DNA from 2 places in the Companilactobacillus sp. y65-5 genome. Region 1 is predicted to be linked to the other one. Evidence: a T-box and tRNA genes for the amino acid it is inferred to sense, from the RefSeq annotation. Region 1 holds a T-box; the other holds one or more tRNA genes.
The links. A T-box is a leader RNA that pairs with one kind of tRNA and senses whether it is charged. The one in region 1 lies ahead of AC27FM_RS02265 (valine--tRNA ligase), so its partner is inferred to be a tRNA-Val.
Positions count from the first base shown of each region.

Region 2: it encodes a tRNA-Val, which carries the amino acid that the T-box ahead of AC27FM_RS02265 (valine--tRNA ligase) is inferred to sense. The anticodon was not compared.

Region 1 covers NZ_BAAJOA010000001.1:442,217-452,460, reverse strand. The annotation lists gene AC27FM_RS02305 (universal stress protein) at 1-19, opposite strand, end outside; gene AC27FM_RS02300 (hypothetical protein) at 91-372, opposite strand; gene AC27FM_RS02295 (replication-associated recombination protein A) at 362-1,660, opposite strand; gene AC27FM_RS02290 (DUF1054 family protein) at 1,752-2,351, shown strand; gene rpsD (30S ribosomal protein S4) at 2,416-3,024, opposite strand; gene AC27FM_RS02280 (septation ring formation regulator EzrA) at 3,347-5,035, shown strand; gene AC27FM_RS02275 (cysteine desulfurase family protein) at 5,113-6,258, shown strand; gene thiI (tRNA uracil 4-sulfurtransferase ThiI) at 6,274-7,491, shown strand; T-box leader at 7,533-7,726, shown strand; gene AC27FM_RS02265 (valine--tRNA ligase) at 7,762-10,244, shown strand, end outside.
Region 2 covers NZ_BAAJOA010000004.1:1,425-11,668, reverse strand. The annotation lists gene AC27FM_RS08040 (hypothetical protein) at 48-731, shown strand; gene AC27FM_RS08035 (N-formylglutamate amidohydrolase) at 745-1,545, shown strand; gene AC27FM_RS08030 (hypothetical protein) at 1,568-1,846, opposite strand; tRNA gene AC27FM_RS08025 (tRNA-Val) at 2,009-2,081, opposite strand; tRNA gene AC27FM_RS08020 (tRNA-Glu) at 2,088-2,159, opposite strand; gene AC27FM_RS08015 (DNA-3-methyladenine glycosylase) at 2,287-2,910, shown strand; gene AC27FM_RS08010 (heavy metal translocating P-type ATPase) at 2,905-4,704, opposite strand; gene nrdG (anaerobic ribonucleoside-triphosphate reductase activating protein) at 4,843-5,424, opposite strand; gene nrdD (anaerobic ribonucleoside-triphosphate reductase) at 5,360-7,579, opposite strand; gene AC27FM_RS07995 (TetR/AcrR family transcriptional regulator) at 7,921-8,445, shown strand; gene AC27FM_RS07990 (ABC transporter permease) at 8,446-9,507, shown strand; gene AC27FM_RS07985 (ABC transporter ATP-binding protein) at 9,510-10,199, shown strand; gene AC27FM_RS07980 (hypothetical protein) at 10,218-10,244, opposite strand, start outside.

The DNA of each region.
Region 1 (10,244 bases):
TTTTATATTGTTGTAACATGTTATCACCCCATTGATTTATTATATTCTGTCTATACTTTCATTTTAGTTGATTGGGGCTGTAAAATACAGTCATCTGCGAATATTTGCTAAATAAATTGAAAATCCGGCGGCAACGATACTACCTAATAGTAGTGTGATAAAGTTTGATTCTCTGCTACCGACGATCATAATGATCACGCCCGTAATAGATATCAATACTAGTAAAACAGATGTAATTATCATTGCACTTCTCAAGCTTAAATTTTCATTGGGTGAGTAGATCAGGAACTTTTTATTACGATGACTCCATAAGTTGTATGCTAGGGCTAATAAAAAAATGATAAATATTAGCATTAAAATTTTAATTGCCATTATTAGTATTCACTCCGTTTGTTTTTTTGAAATTATTTAATTGTTCAAGACGCATTTTGAGAGCTTGTTCATATTTTCCAGTGGTATTCGGTTTGTAGAAGGTTTCATTTACCAAATTATCTGGTAAATATTGTTGATTGACCCAAGCGTTAGGATAGTCGTGGGGATATTTGTAACCAATACCGTGTCCCAATTTTTTTGCACCACTGTAATGTGCATCTTTTAAATCATCGGGAATCGAGGTGGCCTTGCCACTTCTAACGTCAGCAAGTGCGGCGTCTATTGCCTGCATTCCGGAGTTGGACTTGGGGCATAGACATAGATCGATGACGGCATTTGCTAGAGGGATGCGTGCTTCAGGTAGTCCTACCATTTGTGCCACTTGTGCGGCTTGTACGGCACGCTGACAAGCTTGTGGGTTAGCCAAGCCTATATCTTCATACGCACAGACCAAAAGCCGTCTGATGGCCGTTGTAAGCTCGCCGGCTTCTAAAAGTCTTGCTAAGTATAGTAGGGCTGCATCAGGGTCGCTCCCCCGTATTGATTTTTGAAACGCAGAGATAACATCGTAGTGACTATCGCCATTTTTATCAGCGGAGATGGCCTTTTTCTGCACGGATTCTTCGATCGATTTTAGGTCAAGATGGATTTCTCCAGCTTTTTCTTCAGTCGATAGGACGGATAGTTCCAGTCCGTTGAGGATGCTTCTCAAATCACCATTGGTGGAAGTAACTAGTAACTCCAAAGCATTTTCATCTATTTTTACGTTATATTCACCTAGTCCCTTTTGATCATCGGTGAGCGCACGCTTGACGGCCTTTTTCAAGTCGTCCGGTTCAAGTGGCTTTAACTCAAAAATTTGGACTCGGGAGCGAATTGCTGGATTGATATTGATGTATGGATTTTCGGTTGTAGCACCGATCAAAATGATCGAACCGCTTTCGAGTAAAGGCAATAAAAAATCCTGCTTAGTTTTGTCGAGGCGATGGATTTCGTCTAGTAGCAAGACGACAGTTCCACTCATTTTGGCTTCTTCAGCAACGATTTGTAGGTCTTTTTTACTATCAGTGGCGGCATTTAACATTCGGAAGGCGTATTTGGTACTACCAGCAATTGCACTGGCGATGCTAGTTTTGCCGATCCCAGGTGGTCCATATAGAATCATCGATGATAGCATTTTAGCGTTAACCATTCTACGAATGATTTTGTTAGGACCGACCAAGTGCTGTTGACCAACGATTTCGTCAATGTTAGTCGGACGCATACGATATGCTAGTGGTTTTTGCATAAATCCTCCTTAATAGTACAATAATTACATTCTACAACAGAGATTGTTTTAAAACTGATTAACTTTATAAATTAATTTAAAGGAGATTATTATGTTCGACAAAAATGATTTTGATGTCTTCAATGATAATACCTTGTCTGGTCGCTTAGAGTTGATAAGACAACAGTTGGATCCAAAATTTGAAATATTTGGAAATAAATTGCTTGATAGACTGGAACAAGAGTATGATCAAAAATTTTATTTAAAAATTGCTAAGCATCAGAGGCGGACTAAGAATCCGCCCCCAGATACCTGGTTGGCTATCAACTTGGATAAGCGAGGCTACAAAAAGGCACCACATATTGAACTAGGATTGTGGCCGGATAGATATTTTGTAACCTTTAGTCTCTTAGCTGATGCATACAATCGTTCAGAATATTATCGTTTGATCGATATGTGGGGTGAGCAGGTAAGGGCCAATGACTGGTTAGTATCCAACGATCATACTGTGGCTACAATGAAGTCTGCTGATAATTATGAATTGATCGTAAAACGGTATTCAACCGTCAAGTCGAGTGATTTTGTAATTGGATTCAATTTATTGAAAGATTCGGATCAAGTGAGCCAAGGTAATTATGATGACTTACTATTTGATCATTTTATCGAACTGAGTAAGTTTATGGTAGAAGCAAACAAAGAGGTTGCGGATTAATTCGCAGCCTCTTTGTTTTGTTAAATAAAAAAACATCCACACGAGGTGAATGTTTCGACGAATATTAAAGAATTTGGTTGTAGTATTCAACAATTAGTGATTCATCAATATTTGGTTCTAGTTCGTCACGTTCTGGAACACGTACTAGAGAACCTGTCATTGTGTCTTCGTCAAATGTAACAAAACCAGGACGACCAACAACGTTTTCAAGGTTAGCCTTAACAATAGCTAAGTCCTTTGATTTTTCACGAAGGCTGATCTTTTGACCAATTTGAACTTCGTATGATGGAATATCAACACGTTTGCCATCAACAGTGATGTGACCGTGGTTTACAAGTTGACGAGCTTGTGGACGTGAACTTGCAAGACCTAGTCTATAAACCATGTTGTCAAGACGTGATTCAAGAAGAACCATCAAGTTAACACCGTGGATACCGTCAATCTTACCAGCGCGCAAGAATAAGTTACGGAATTGACGTTCGTTCACGTCATACATGAAACGTAATTTTTGCTTTTCTGTTAATTGTTGACCGTATTCTGAAATCTTACGACGACTGTTTGGTCCATGTTGACCAGGAGCGTAGTTACGACGAGCGATTTCCTTACCTGTACCTGAAAGTGAGATTCCTAAACGACGTGATAATTTCCAACGAGGTCCTGTATATCTAGACATAAATAAATTCCTCCAAAATTTTGTATGGAGTAAAATAATTAACAAGAGTTTAACATTCGTGCAGTTACCGCTACAATTTTCACCACATGCAGCCGTGGGTTACTAATTGAACAAATATGTCGTTAACTGTTGACGTTCTTGCCGCTCTTTGCTGCATATTTTACACAAAGGATAGTGTAACGTGTCTAACAAACAAAGTCAAAAGATTTTTTGAGTATAATAATTAAAACTTTATTATGAAAGACTATTAAAATAAATAGTAAGGTTGTTCTCTGGTATAATTCAAGTTATATGATATCTAATCATCATTAGGGGTGTAAAAGTGTCGACAATTATTATTGGAATAATTATTTTGATCTTAGTCTTCCTATGGTACATGTGGTTTCTACAAAAGAAAAACGCAGGTATGCTTAATTCTTACAAGGATCGTGCCGATGAATTAAAGGAAGATAGACTGAATAGTAAATTAAAAGAAATAGAGAAAATGAAGCTGGCGGGTGCCAGTCGTGATCAATTCAGTAGCTTAAAGTCTGATTATCAAGAACAGCTGAATGATGTCTATCCAGAAATATTACGCCAAATACGTGGCGCTGAGTATAAAAATACGCAATTCAAAGTTTTTGGTTCATCTAAGGTGCTGAAGCAAGTCGATCAGTCACTTGATGATATGAAGAACAAATTGGATAATATTTCTGAAGAATTAGCTGAGCTATCGAAGAGTGACGAATTGAATGCCACCCAAAGTGAAGCTTTACAACAAACATATGAAGATTTGCGCAAAAATATTTTGACGCAATCTTTTAAGTATGGAGCCGCGGATGATAAATTGGAAGGCGAGTTAACTGAAATCGCTGGACTGTTGGATAAAGAATCCCAGCTTACTGACAAGGGTGATCATATTGAAGCCAGTCAATACTTAGATGATGTCAAAATCAAATTAGGTTTGATTACTGATCAACTCAAAGTTATCGAACCTTTATATCATGAATTGAGCGAAGTTTTTCCTGGTCAAGTTGAAGAGATCAATTCTGTCCATCAAAAACTCGTAAATCAAAAGTTCAACTTTGAAGAAGATATTGAATCATCAATAAATGAAGTTGAAACTAATATAGACTTGGCTAATTCAGAGTTAGGTGAGTTGAATTTTGATTACGTGAATAATATTAATGAAGAAATACGTCAAAGTATCGATCATTTGTATGACACGCTGACGGTTGAGATTGATGCAAAACGAAACGTCTTGAAACAACAAAGACCAGTTTTGGATTATATAAATCATGCGAAGTTTCAACACAATCGCTTGGATAGCCGAGTTCATAAATTATCTAATAATTATATCTTAGCTGAAAATGATACTAAAAAATTCAGAGAGAACCTCGTTTCATTGAACGATATTCGTGGTAGATTTGATCAAGATGTGCAAGATATTGCTGATAAGAATGCAATCTTTTCGCAAACTGAGACTGATTTCAAGTCAATTGTTAAGCAACTAGATGATATCGAATTGAGCGAGAAATCGATCAATGATAACTTTAACGAGATGATTTCTAGTGAAAAAATCGCTCGTGAGAGTGTTGATAAGTATGCTAATCGTTTAGAGATCCAAAAGAAAATTGTTGAACAATTGCGTTTGAATGGTTTACCAGATGATTATTTGGATTATTTTTATATGGTTTATGATGAGATAACTAAATTATATAACGAGTTGGATGCTGAACGAATCAACATGGAAGATATCAGTAAGCAAGTTATCGTCACGCAAGAGGACTTGGAAAATCTCGTCCAAAAAACAACGGACTTGAAGATGAATGTGCGTCTAGCTGAAAAATTACTTCAATACGCTAATAGATATGCCAACAAAGATGCGGAGTTCGCCGATCAGTTGATCAAAGCCCGAGCTTTGTTTGATGATGATTATGATTACAGTAAGTCAGTAGAGACGATTTCAGAGGCTTTGGAACGTGTCGAAGCTGGTTCCGTTGAGAGAATAAAAGAAACAATTAATGCATAATTTTATGATTTGCGTTATCTTATAAGATAGTAAAAAAAATGAGGCCTTTGAGGCCTTTTTATTTTGGTGGGAAAAATATGATTTATTTTGATAATAGTGCAACAACAAAAATTGAGGAGTCAGTCCTCAAAACATACAATGCAGCTAGCTTGAATTACTTTGGTAATCCTTCTAGTTTGCATAAATTAGGTTTGAAGGCATATGAATTACTTGAGACGTCACGTAAACAAATTGCTGAATTGATGGGATTCAAACCTTATGAAGTAGTCTTCACGAGTGGTGGAACTGAGGGTAATAATTGGATCATCAAAGGAACCGCCTTTAAGAAACGTGAATTCGGCAAACATATCATTACAACCTCGATCGAACATCCTTCAGTGATGAATTCCATGCGTCAGCTTGAAGAATTAGGCTACGATGTAACTTACTTACCAGTTAATAAAACAGGTCATGTTAGTGCACAGGATTTGAAGAATGCTATCAGAGATGATACTATTTTGGTCTCGACGATGGCTGTTAATAATGAAATCGGCTCGATTCAACCAATTCATGAGATAGCTCGTGTTTTGGATGATTATCCCAATATTAGTTATCATGTTGACGGTACACAAGCTATTGGTAAGGATATTGAAGATAAGTTCATTGATCCACGTGTGGATTTTTATACATTTTCTGGACATAAGTTCCATGCACCACGCGGTATTGGTTTTATTTATATGAAAGCTGGCAAGCAGTTAGAACCACTTATGGCTGGTGGTGGTCAAGAGAAGAATCTTAGAAGTGGTACAGAAAACACACCTGCTATCGCTGCTATGGCTAGAGCTTTGCGTCTATTAAAGGAAGATGAAGCACAGAAGGCTAAGAAGATGTCTGAGCTAAAGACAGAATTGATCGAACATCTACAAAGTTTACCTAACACACATATCTTCTCAAAGACGACTGATGATTTTGCACCACATATTATTTGCTTCACTATTGATGGAGTTCGTGGTGAAACAGTAGTTCATACTTTCGAAGATCGTGATATCTTTATTTCTACGACCAGTGCTTGTTCGTCCAAAAAAGGTGTGGAATCAGGCACTCTAAAGGCTATGAGCACACCAGAAAAAGTCGCTACAAGTGCAGTTCGTGTAAGTTTAGACGAAAATAACACGGAAGCCGAAATGAAAGAATTTATTAAAAATTTGGATGAAATTCATGAGCATTTCCAAATCTTGAATTAGAAATAGGAGAATTTAATGGAATACACTGAGATAATGGTTCGCTACGGAGAACTATCAACTAAGGGTAAGAATCGTAAGAGCTTCATAGACCGTCTGCATGGTAATGTTGCTAAGGTTCTTAAAGACTACCCGGATTTAATTATGAAACCACATCGTGACCGTTTGCATATTCAGCTTAATGGTGAAGATGCACAACCTATCATGGAAAAACTAAAAAACGTTTTTGGAATTCAAACTTTCTCATTGAGCGTTAAAGTTTCAAAGGATTTTGAGGATGTAAAAGCTAAGGCCGTCGAAATGATGCACGAAGCATATAAGCCGGGGATGAGCTTCAAGGTTGGAACTAAGCGGGCTGATCATAGTTACGAATTAGATACTAACCAAATCAACTTGCAACTTGGAGATGCCATCTGTGATGAGTTTCCAGAGATAGATGTTGAGATGAAGCGCCCTGACATCAAGATCTCAGTTGAAGTGCGTCAAGATGCGATCTATCTATCATACTTGACTATCAAGGGATCTGGTGGCTTGCCAGTTGGTACAGCTGGAAAAGCTATGTTGATGCTTTCTGGCGGAATTGATTCACCAGTAGCAGGTTATTTAGCTATGAAGCGTGGAGTTGATATTGAAATGGTTCATTTCTTCAGCCCACCATATACCTCCGAACAAGCTTTAAACAAAGCTAAGGAATTAACCAGCAAATTGACAGTATTCGGTGGCAACATCAAGTTTATCGAAGTACCATTTGCTGAAATTCAAGAAACGATCAAAGCATCAGTTCCAGAAGGATACTTGATGACGATTCAACGTCGTTTTATGTTGAGATTGACGGATCTATTGCGTGAAAAAGAACATGGTTTAGCAATCTTCAATGGTGAAGCTGTTGGTCAAGTGGCTTCACAAACTTTGGAGAGTATGGCTGCTATCAATGACGTTACAACTACGCCGATTTTGCGTCCAGTCGCAACTATGGATAAGACGGAAATAATCAGTTTGGCTGAAAAAATCGATACATTCAATTTGTCGATTCAACCATTTGAGGACTGTTGTACAGTCTTCGCTCCACCAAGTCCTAAAACAAGACCTAATATCGAGAAGACTAGAAAGTTTGAAAGTTCGCTTGATATCGATGGTTTGATCGAACGTTCATTGGCTGGAGTTAAAATCACAACTATTGAACATGGTGACCGTTTTATGGAACAAGACCAGGAAGATATCAGCAGTCTGTTATAAAATTATAATTGACGTTTTGTGAAATATGTTTTATTATCATACCAACAGCTTTGAGCAGGAGTTTTAAATTAGCTGACTTTAGAGAGTGCATGTTTGCTGAGAATTGCATAGTCAAAAAATTTAATTGTTGTCTGTGAGCTATCAAAAAATTTGATCGGGCCACCGTTATCTGTTGAGTGGAAAGTCTATCATTAGACTTTCAATTTAGGTGGTACCGCGAGCATTCGTCCTATTATTAGGATGGGTGCTTTTTTATTTGGAGGAAAGTTTATGAGAGAAATCGACATGGATACAAAATATAATCCTAAAGAAGTCGAAGAAGGTCGTTATCAAGCATGGCTTGATGAAGATGTCTTCAAACCTTCTGGTGATAAAAAAGCAAAACCTTATTCAATCGTTATCCCACCACCCAATGTTACTGGTAAGTTGCACTTGGGTCATGCATGGGATACTACAATTCAAGACACATTGATTCGTTACAAGCGTATGCAAGGTTACGATACTTTGTACTTACCAGGAATGGACCATGCTGGTATTGCTACACAAGCCAAAGTTGAAGCCAAGCTTCGTAAACAAGGGATTTCAAGACATGACCTTGGCCGTGAGAAGTTTGTTGAAGAAGTTTGGAAGTGGAAGGACGAGTTTGCTTCGATCATCAAATCACAATGGGGTAAATTAGGACTTTCATTGGATTATTCACGCGAAAGATTTACCTTGGATGAAGGTTTGTCAAAAGCCGTTCGTAAGGTTTTTGTTAATCTATACAACCAAGGCTTGATCTATCGTGGCGAGTACATCATCAACTGGGATCCTGAACTACAAACAGCCTTGTCGGATATTGAAGTTATCCATAAGGACGATAAAGGTGCTTTCTATCACGTTAAATATCCATATGCCGATGGCTCTGGTTATATCGAAATTGCTACAACACGTCCTGAAACGATGTTTGGTGATATCGCTATTGCGGTTAATCCTAGCGATGAGAGATATACTAACTTAATTGGTAAAGAAGTAATCGTTCCATTGGTTGATCGTAAGGTTCCAATCATCACTGACCACTACGTTGATAAGGACTTTGGTACTGGTATGGTTAAGATCACACCAGCCCATGACCCTAACGACTTCTTAGTTGGTAATCGTCATGATCTACAACGAATCAATACGATGAACGCTGACGGTACTATGAACGAAAATGCTGGTAAGTATAATGGCATGGATCGTTTCGATGCTCGTAAGGCTATCGTGAAGGACCTTGAAGATGGCGACTACATGCTAAATGTTGAACCAATCGTCCACAGTGTTGGTCATTCAGAACGTTCAGATGCACAAGTAGAACCTAGATTGTCTACACAATGGTTCGTTAAGATGAAGCCACTGGCTGAATTAGCTTTGAAGAACCAAGAGGGTGACAACAAAGTAAACTTCGTTCCAGAGCGTTTCGAGGAAACATTCAAGCAATGGATGGACAATGTTCATGATTGGGTAATTTCTCGACAACTATGGTGGGGACATCAAATTCCTGCTTGGTACAATAATGACACTGGCGAGATGTATGTTGGCGAAGATGCACCAAAGGATATCGAAAACTGGACTCAAGATAATGATGTTCTTGACACCTGGTTCTCCAGTGCTCTTTGGCCATTTTCAACAATGGGTTGGCCAGATGAAAATGCAGCTGACTTCAAACGTTATTTCCCAACTGATACGTTGGTAACTGGCTATGACATCATCTTCTTCTGGGTATCAAGAATGATTTTCCAAAGTCTGGAATTCACCAAAGACCGTCCATTCGAACACGTTGTTATTCATGGATTGATTCGTGATGAACAAGGTCGTAAAATGAGTAAGTCATTGGGTAATGGTATCGATCCAATGGATGTTATTAACAAATACGGTGCTGACGCTCTTCGCTGGTTCTTGATGAATGGATCAACACCTGGTCAAGATACACGTTTTAGTTATGACAAGATGGATTCCGCTTGGAACTTCATCAACAAGATCTGGAATGCCAGTCGTTTCGTTATCATGAATCTTGATGATAATACTCCAGCTATGGACGATTTGTCTGAAGTAACTCACTACGACCTATCAGACAAGTGGATCCTTGCCAAGTTGAACAGTACTGTCAATGAAGTAAATCGTTTGATGGCCAAATTTGAATTTGGTGAAGTCGGTCGTAACTTATACAACTTCATCTGGAATGATTTTTGTGACTGGTACATCGAAATGAGTAAGGCGACACTTACTGGTGAAGATGGGGATGCTAAAGATCAAAAGAGAATGATCCTAACTTATGTTTTGGACAAGATCCTCAGATTGATGCACCCAATTATGCCATTCGTTACTGAAAAGATCTGGCTATCAATGCCTCATAACGGCAAATCAATTTCATTAGCTGCATATCCTGAAAATCATGACGAATTCAGGAACGAAAAGGCCATGAATGATATGGATATTTTGATCGACTTGATCAAATCAGTTAGAAAGATTCGTCTTGAAGCTAATGCACCGCTGTCAAAAGCAGTTGATATATTGATCAAACCTCAAAATGATGAAATTAAACAAATTGTTTTGAATAACAAAGAATACGTTGATAGATTCTTGCATCCAAAAGAATTGAAAGTTGAAACTGATCTAGAAGCACCAGCATTAGCTATGACGGCAGTTACTAACGGAACTGAAGTTTATATTCCTTTGGCAGAATTGATCGATCTTGATGAAGAAATCGCTCGTCAAGAAGAAGAAGCTGCTAA
Region 2 (10,244 bases), on a different contig from region 1:
AGGTAATTTTCTACATTAATATTGCCTTATATATGTAAGGAGAAACCATGAACAGCTCAACTTATAAAAAATATAAAAAATTATTTTCTTCGGTGATTGAATTTTTAAGCTATCATATTTTCCCATTTATTTTTATCTTAGGTCACAGCCTTAATAACTACACGATAAATTGGTACTTAGCCATTATGGTTGGTATGGTGGCAATCTACAAAGAATACATTCGCTCTTTGAAACCAAATATGTATTTTAACGGACTTTACAGTTTGATTTACGTAATTTTGATTGTACTGTCATTTAGAAGTTTAAATATCAATGTCATCATTTTGATTTTTGTACAATTAGTGTTGTTATTCATCACCAAGTACTTCAACGAAAAATCTCACTTGATAAAAACCTTGATCGAAAGTTTTATCATACCTAGTTTTATGTCAGTTGCTATTGCGTATACTTACATGCACTTCATCTCGTTTACCTTTGTCGTACCACTATTATTAGTCAACATCGCAGCGATTTTGATCGACTATTTCGAAGGAGCAAAAAGCGACTACATTCAATTAGTAACGCTCTCAGCCCTCACTCTGATATTATTCTTATTAGGATATGTAAATATCCTAACTTCGATCACTATCGTTGTCTTCGTCATAGTTTCAGCACTACTAAAACAATACAAGCATTGGTCCACTTCTAATCTGTTTTATCGAGTGATCGGTAATTTCCTACTACTTATATGAAATGAGGTCTTAAATGCAAATAACAACTAACAACGTTGATTGCTTCAATGGTGAATCCAATCAGTACCCTGTGATTTTTAGTCTACCCCACAGTGGAACTCATGTCCCACAGAGCGTCCGTCAAACCATGAAGGATGATGTCATCCTCGCCAATTCTGATTGGTTTTTAAGGGAATTATATGACTTCATCCCTGACCTAGGCTTCACCACTATCCAGAACAATATCAATCGCTATGTTGCTGATCCCAATCGAAAGAATACCATCGTTGATAATGCCGATTATCGTTATAATTCTGTGTATCAACAAAACACCTTTGGTAATCAGATTTATCAAGAAGAACTTAACAAAGACCAGATCGACCAGAGGATGCAAGAGTTCTATGATCCGTATCATCATGAATTACAGCGATTAATTGATTATAAACACAATGATTTTGACGATATCTATTTGATCGACTTACACAGCTTTGCACGCTATCCGGGATTTGAAATGATGTCCCCCGCTGACTTCGTTATCGGAAACAACTACGATAGCACTTCTTCTGAACGAATCAGGATGTGGCTGACTAATGAGTTAAAACGCAAGGATTATACCGTCTCAGATAACTTCCCATTCACTGGTGGTCATATCACCAAGCATTACGGCACGATGGATAATCTCCATTCGATTCAACTGGAGATACGCTATAACGTTTACTTGGAAGATCGCGAATACGTGGAAGAAGAAGTTACCTCGTATGATTCAGAGTTGTTTATGAACGCTAAGAACAATCTTAAAAAAATAATTCAGTTATTTGAAGCAAAAATGCGCTAGGACAATGTCCTAACGCATTTTTTTAAATATGTTTGAGATAACAAAACTCGTCTGGAGTTATTGTATCAGAACTAGTTTTTTCGATATATGCACGAACAGTTTTTTGATGTTCGATCTGTAACTTTCTCTTTAGATTACAGTTTTTCCAAAATCCATAGGCAACGATAGAAACTGGTATGATTTCTAACATTACAGTTGCTGGTATCAACCATGGCTTATCAGTTATCAATGCAACAAATTTTTCTTTATCTTCTTCAGAGACTTTTGGCGCACAATTTGACGAACAATGATGTTTCAACATTTGTATCACGCTCCCATTACACTTAAAATTAATATAATCATAACCCTTTTTGAAAGCCCTGTCATTGTTAACGTGTCAGTTTGAAGTTTCTACTTTACGCATCTACTTGAATGCACAAAAAAAGAGTTAGGAATCATCCTAACTCTTAAAATTACTATTCGATGGAGGATACAGGGATCGAACCTGTGACCTCCTGCTTGTAAGGCAGATGCTCTCCCAGCTGAGCTAATCCTCCAAATAGTGACCCGTACGGGATTTGAACCCATGTTACCGCCGTGAAAGGGCGGTGTCTTAACCACTTGACCAACGGGTCATGACTCGTCAAGAAACCGTACGCTTACGTATCCCTTTCTCAAGCACAAAAATTATTATATATTAGATATATGGACGTTACAAGTCTTTTTTTAAGTTTTTGCAAAAAAATAGCTGGAGGCGCACTTTTGAACATACAAAATTACTTTGAAGATAACGAAACAATCGACATTGCCCAAGATATGTTGGGACATACTTTTACCTATAAATCCGAACAAGGGCTCTTTTCAGGCATCATCGTCGAAACTGAAGCTTATCTTGGACCTGACGATATGGCGGCTCACAGCTACAATGGTCGCCATACACAGGCAAATGATCCACTATATCAAGCTGGAGGTACAATTTATATCTATTCGATCCACAGTTGGTTGGATATGGATATCAGTGTGCAAAAAGCTGGCACTCCTAACGGAATCTTAATTCGAGGTCTACAACCAATCGAAGGTATGCCGTTGATGGAAGAAAACCGTCACCAAAGCGGCTTCAACGTCTCTAATGGACCTGCCAAGTGGATTCGTTCCTTTGGGATCAGAGATAAGCAATTATCAGGTACATTATTAAATTCAGATAATTTTATTTTTTCCGACAAAAAAGTCCAAACTCCTAAAAATATTCTCGCAACACCACGAATCGGAGTGCCGAATAAGGAGCCTTGGACTTCTAAAAAAATGCGTTTTATTGTTGAAGGAAATCCATACGTATCTAAAATCTACAAACGTGATATGGATCTTGATACCTACGGTTGGTTATAGTTTGTCACTTCTAGCACGTAAGGCGTAGAGGATGGTTACAGTATCGACGACTTCTTGCAACATGGCGCCGATGATCGTTGGTATCAAACCGAATCCGGCAATCACCATCAAGATGATACAAATAAAGATACCGATCAAAACCGCCTCACGAGCAACTTTGAGCGTGTCACGTGAAATCTTAACGACATCACCGACCTTGCCAAGATCATCCTTTAGAATTACGGCATCGGCAGATTCACTGGCAGCATTAGCTCCCTTATAACCCATAGCAATACCGGCATCGGCCAGAGCCAAGGCGGGCGCATCATTAACTCCGTCTCCGACCATGATCGTAGGATGATAGCTCTTATCTAATCCCTTGACGATTTTGACCTTATCTTCGGGCAGACTATTGGGAAATGTCTGAGTTATCCCAACTTCTGAAGCAACCAAATCGGCTGCTTCTTTTTTGTCTCCAGTGATCATCAAGACGTTATGGATGCCAAACTCTTTCAGACGTTGAATCGTTGACTTAGACTCTGGTCTGATTTGATCCATCAGGCTGTATACACCTGCATATTCATCGTCAATCGAGACATATACTCCTGAACCTCTGACTTCATCATGAATGTCATCAGCCACAAACTCTGCTTGACCGACTTTGACTATATGACCGTCGATCGTACCTAAGATTCCTTGAGCAGTGATCTCCTTTGCATCATTAACGTTTATCAATTTCAATCCACGATCAGTAGCATAGTCAATAATGGCCTGCGCCATAACATGGCTAGAGTTTTGTTCGATCGAAGCCGCATATCTCAACACAGTATCTTGGTCGAAACTACTTTGTAGTTTAAATTCATCCACGACGAGTTTTCCACGCGTGATCGTTCCCGTTTTGTCGAAGGCGATCGACTTGGCGGACGAAATTTTTTCTAATGCTGTTCCTGATTTAACGATAATACCATTTCTACTAGTACGACTCATCCCTGATACAAAGGCGATAGGGGCTGCTAATATCAAGGGACATGGTGAAGCCACTACCAGTACTTGAGCAATTCTTACTGGATCTTTTGACAAATACCAAGCTACACCCGCGATAACATATGCAATGATCGTGAATGGTACGGCGTAGCGGTCGGCTAAACGAACAAAGTGAGCTGGATTAGAAGCTGACTCTTTAACTAGTTTGACGATTGCTTGATACTCACTATCTGCAGCGATCTTATCGGCCTTCATCTTGAAAGATGTCTCACCATTGATCGAACCTGACATGACGTGTGAATCAGCTGCTACACTTACAGGTACCGACTCACCTGTCAGTGATGATTCATCGACTTCTGAGGTTCCTTCGATGACGATACCATCAACTGGCACTTGTTCTTTTGGACGAATCAATAAAACATCATCAATTTTGACATCGTCGATATCCACGTCCTTCACATCACCATCTACTAACAAGTGTGCCTGTGACGGTGTGTTATCTAACAGTGTTTTAAGTTCACTCTTAGCCTTATTAGATGCGTACTCTTCAAGTGTATCTCCACCTGTCAGCATCAATAATACTATCCAGCCAGCCCAATACTGCCCGAGGACGATCGTCGCAACAATTGCGGTGATAGCTAATAAATCGACCCCAAAGTTTCCCGTCTTGAGGACTTTGACCATATCAACGAACATGATAAAAGCCAATATTAGTCCTAAGACACTGATGATGACTTGAGCATAAAGGGGCTTACCGAATAAAAATTCTAAGATTAAAGCCACTAAACCAATGAATAAAGTACTATACAGTTTTAATTTATCTGAATTCATTTTTGTACTCCTCCTTTAACTTTAAGATAACATTTAAGTCAGATAGTTAATACATTCTTGCATTGTTATGCCAACTTCACATACTAGCAATATACTTTTGGTATAGAAAAAGCCCTACCTGACTAAGGTAGAGCGATTTTATTTAACTAATTTATCCCAGATAACAACTCGGTCAGTTTCTAATGATTTTTTGACATCAATAATTCGTTGGTTAGAACTTCCACGGAATTGTAAAGTCAAATCCATCTTGTCCTGCAAAAAACGACCATCGACTAAAATATCGAGCAAAGACAATAATTCTAGCTTGTCATCCGAATCCTTCAGTAGTTCATCCCACGTGTATCCTGACCAGGACCAAATATCTTTTGTGTCCCCAAACTCAGCTCGAACTCGTTTGCATAGTTTCAGACATACTTGGGTGTTGATAAATGGTTCTCCTCCCAAGAGCGTCAGACCTTGGACGTAATCCTTACTCATGTCCGTTATGATCTGATCTTCTAACTCCTGCGTATACGGCTTACCGTAGCGAAAATTCTGGGCGGCAACGTTATAACATCCCGGACAGTGAAATGGACAACCACTGACATATAGGCTACAACGAACGCCCTCACCATCAACGAAATTAAATGGTTTGTAATCAGCAATGTACTGCTGACTAAGATCCTTGGCCAGCCATTCTTTGGGAGTCGGATTGTTTGGCCCTTTCGTACCTTGCGGCATTTTGTATCATCTCCGGTGTCATATTTTTCTTACGTGATGCGATTTCAACGTGACGACCATGAATCATCGGACGTTGTTGTGGATTACCTAAGTAACCACAAGTACGCTTAACAACATCACAATATTGTGGGTCACTATTACCACATTGTGGACAAACAAAACCACGTGCAGTTGAATTGAACTCACCTTTGAAACCACACTTGAAACATTGGTCGATCGAAGTATTAGTTCCCAGATAGCCGACATGATCGTATGCCCAATCCCAAACGGCTTCTAGTGCCTTAGGATTTTGTTTCAAATTAGGGTATTCGCAATAGTGGATGAAACCACCAGAAGCATAGTGTGGAAAGATCTCTTCGAATGTGAGTTTATCGAATGGAGATGGATGCTTTCTTACATCATAGTGAAAACTGTTCGTATAGTATTCTTTGTCAGTAATATCAGTGATTCTACCGAATTTTTCGATATCATCACGACAGAATGTATCAGTTAGTGATTCAGCTGGAGTGGAATACAAGCTATAATGATAGCCACTTGCCTTAGCCCAGTCAGCACATTTGTCGCGCAATGCTTTAACAATATTTTCTGCAAAGTCATGTGCTTCTTGGTTATCTTCCCATTGATTACCGAAGAACTCGGTACATACTTCATACAGACCAATGTAACCTAGTGAGACTGTAGCACGTTGATTCTTGAACAATTCATCAACGCTTTCACCTGCTTTTAGACGTTTGCCGAAGGCACCATACATGTATAACAATGGTGCATTCTCTGGTTTAGCTTCTTTAGTACGTTCAACACGATACTCTAGTGCTAACTTGCAAAGCTTCATTTTTTCTTCGAATATTTCCCAGAATAAATTCTCATCACCGTGTGATTCCAAGGCGATTCTAGGTAAGTTGACTGTTACAACACCTAGGTTCATCCGACCGGAATTAACTTCCTTGCCATTTTCATCCTTCCAACCTTGTAAGAATGAGCGACAACCCATCGGTGTCTTGAAACTACCGGTTATTTCTTTGATCTTGTCATACATCAACAAGTCAGGATACATCCGTTTTGTTGAGCATTCCAAAGCTAATTCTTTGATATCGTAGTTAGGATCTTCTGGATTCAAGTTAAGTCCACGCTTAACAGTAAAAGTTAATTTAGGGAAAATTGCCGTCCGGTGTTCCTTACCTAGACCTTTGATTCTGATTTCTAGGATAGACTTTTGAATCTCACGTTCGATCCAGTTAGTACCAAGACCGAAGTTGATAGTTGTAAATGGTGTCTGACCTTGTGAGGAATAAAGTGTATTTATTTCGTATTCCAAGGCCTGCATTGCATCATAAATGTCTTTTTTAGTCTTAGCTTTTGCAAAAGCTTCACGTTTTTCTTCGGCAACCCAAATTTGAGCATCTTTCATGTGCTTCTCATAATTGAGTTTTGCATATGGAGCTAGTAATTGATCGATTCTATTAGCTGAACAGCCACCGTATTGCAATGAAGCAACATTAGCGATGATCTGTGACATCTGAGCAGTAGCAGTTTGAATAGATTTTGGGGATGAAACCCAAGCGTTACCGATCTTGAAACCATTAGCGAACATTTCATCGAAGTCGATCAAACAACAGTTGGTTTCTGGAGTCACTGGTGAGTAATCCAAATCATGCCAATGCAAGTCACCACGTAAATGTGCCTTCGCTACTAGCTCAGGTAACATTTTTAGACCTAAGGCACGGCTGGCAACCCCTGCCTCTAAGTCACGTTGTGTGTTAAAAATATTGCTATCTTTGTTAGCATTCTCATGGACGATTCTCTCATTGTTACCAAATAATTTATTGATATTGGCTTCAACGTTGGTAGCATTTTGAAAATTTTGTTGTTCAGCATCGTAATATTCTTGGTATTCATCAGCCTGACTGACCAAGTGATACTTCTTTAATAAGCTGACAATTTCATCATGCAATTGAGAAGTTTCGATGACAAATGAATCTTGATATTTATATACCAAGTCATCTTCAATTTTTTTGATTGTATTTTGATCATCAATCAATTTATTTAGAACAAAATCTACTTTGTATGGATAAAACTCTGTCTTATCCCCACATCTCTTTAGAACTGGAATACTCTTCAAAGTATCCAGTGTATTTTGGCTTTTTACTTCGTACATATCACACACAACCTTTTTGAATAATGATTCTATTATATGGGTCTCAGAAACTAAAATCAACATCTTGTATGTATGTGAAGTACTACAACACTATATGTAGTACGAACTTATGAGCGATAAATTATTTTTTATCTAATCAACCTTCTTAATATATCCAAAAAGCACCTAAAAAATCAAGGATTTAATTTAGTTAATTATTTTGGATATTTTAATTTTTATGCCAATAATATATGAAATAATTTTTCACTTATCGGAAGTTAAGTGAAATCCATTGACAAAGTTTCGACGCACACGCATAATTGCAATATACAAAAAGTGACACGGTGTCACGAGGAGAGAATATGGTTACTAAACGATTTAAAAACTTAAATAAAGATAAACAATCTCGTATATTAGATGCACTATTGAATGAATTCACCAATCATACTTTGGCAGATGCACAAGTCTCACGAATCGTCGCAGAATCAGGAATCGCACGCGGTGCTTTCTATAAGTATTTTGATGATCTGAAAGACTCATACGAGTTTTTATACCATCAGGCCTTACGTGAAATACACCAAAATATCAAGACTAGCGATACTGAGAAATACGATCCAGATACTTATGTCCAACAAACAAAAGATTTTGTTGATGAGAGCACGGACAGTCGCTACTTTGGACTTGTCAAAATGCACATGCTCTACAACGAAAGTTTTTTTATTTCTACTTTTGATAATCATTTGATAAATGGAAATGAATATTTATGGGCGACGCAGGTCATTATTCACGATGCAATCAAACAAATAATGATCGATCCCAGTGCGAAAGAAATGATTTTAAACAAACTCTCTAATGTCTTGCGTACATTAGCAAAGAAGGACGAATAAATGTTTTTATCACTGAAAGAAATTAAAAAAGAAAAAGTCAGATACGGCTTGATCATCGGAATGATAGTTTTGATCTGTTATCTGATCTTCATCTTAACTAGCCTAGCAATGGGATTAGCACAACAAAATACTGATGCGATCGATTCATGGAATATCAAGAGTGTCATTTTGGATAAGGACTCTAATATCAGTATGTCCCAATCATTGATCACTAAAGATGAGACGAAGAATACTAAACTTAGCTCTAAAGAAGCATATATCGGGCAGGCTTCGGTTGTAGCAAAAAAAGCTGGTAAAACTAAGGAATCCGCACAATTTTTGGGACTCCATGATAATCAATTCATCGCTAAAAACATCACCCTTTCATCAGGTCACAAAGTCAATAATAGCAATCAAGTCGTCGTTGACGATAAATTTCAGACGGACGGCTACAAGTTGGGTGACAAAATCAAATTCAACTCATCTGATAAAAAATACACTATCGTTGGTTTCACTAAAAATGCCAAACTTAATATCGCACCTGTAATATATGGTGACATTTCTGTTTGGAACACACTCAAGAATATCGACCAGCAATTTGTCGGTAGCGCCATCGTCTCCAAAAATACCAATTTCAAAACTACTGACAAGCAATTAAAGACTTATTCCAAATCGACTTTTGTCTCCAAATTGCCGGGATATTCAGCACAGAATTCAACCTTTACCTTTATGATCGCCTTTTTGATGGTAATCTCACTCATCGTTATAGCGGTGTTCTTATATATCTTAACGATTCAAAAAATCCAGAACTACGCAGTACTTAGAGCCCAAGGTATTCCTGCTAAAACACTAGTCGGTGCAACTATAACTCAATCAGTAACCCTGGTTATTAGTGGATTAGTCATCGGTGCTGCATTGACTTCTATAACGGCACTGGCAATGCCCGCCGCAGTCCCAATGAGCTTTAATATACCTATCTTGTCAGGTGTCGGAATGGGCTTAGTCTTGACCGGCCTCCTAGGATCATTGATTCCTATCAAAATAATCTTAAACGTCGACCCAGTAAGTGTAATCGGAGGATAATAATGACAACATTAGAATTGAATAACATCAACAAATACTTTGGAACTGGCTCAAGCCGTGTTCATGTTCTGAAAAATATCAATTTTACAGCCAAAAAAGGTGAAGTAAATCTAGTCATCGGTCCTTCTGGATCTGGCAAAAGTACCTTCTTGACCATCGCTGGCGGTCTACAAACGCCGTCAACTGGCAATGTTGTGCTTGAAGGTACCGCCGTCAAATCAATGTCTAACAAACAGCGTGACGCTATGCGCTTGAACAAAATTGGTTTCGTGCTCCAAGCCTATAATCTGATTCCATACTTAACCGTCAACGAACAATTCCAGTTAGTCAGAAAAGTCAAAAAGAACCATAATCTTACTAACTTATCATTAAAGGCGCTGATGAAAAAGTTGGATATAGAAGAACTGCAAAACAAATATCCTGCTGAATTATCAGGAGGTCAGAATCAACGCGTGGCTATCGCCAGAGCACTATATACTAAGCCTGACATCGTTCTAGCTGATGAACCGACAGCCGCCTTAGATAGTGAACGTGTCGTTGAAGTCGGTAAGATACTGCAATCACTAGCGCGTGAACAAGATACTGCCGTTATCGTAGTCACACATGATTTGAGATTGATAGACTTCGCAGATAATGTCTATCAAATAATGGATGGCGAGATGACTTTGAATAATGACATGAAATCTGCTTAAAAAAAGTTGAAGGCAAAATTATTTGCTTTCAACTTTTTTTGTTTT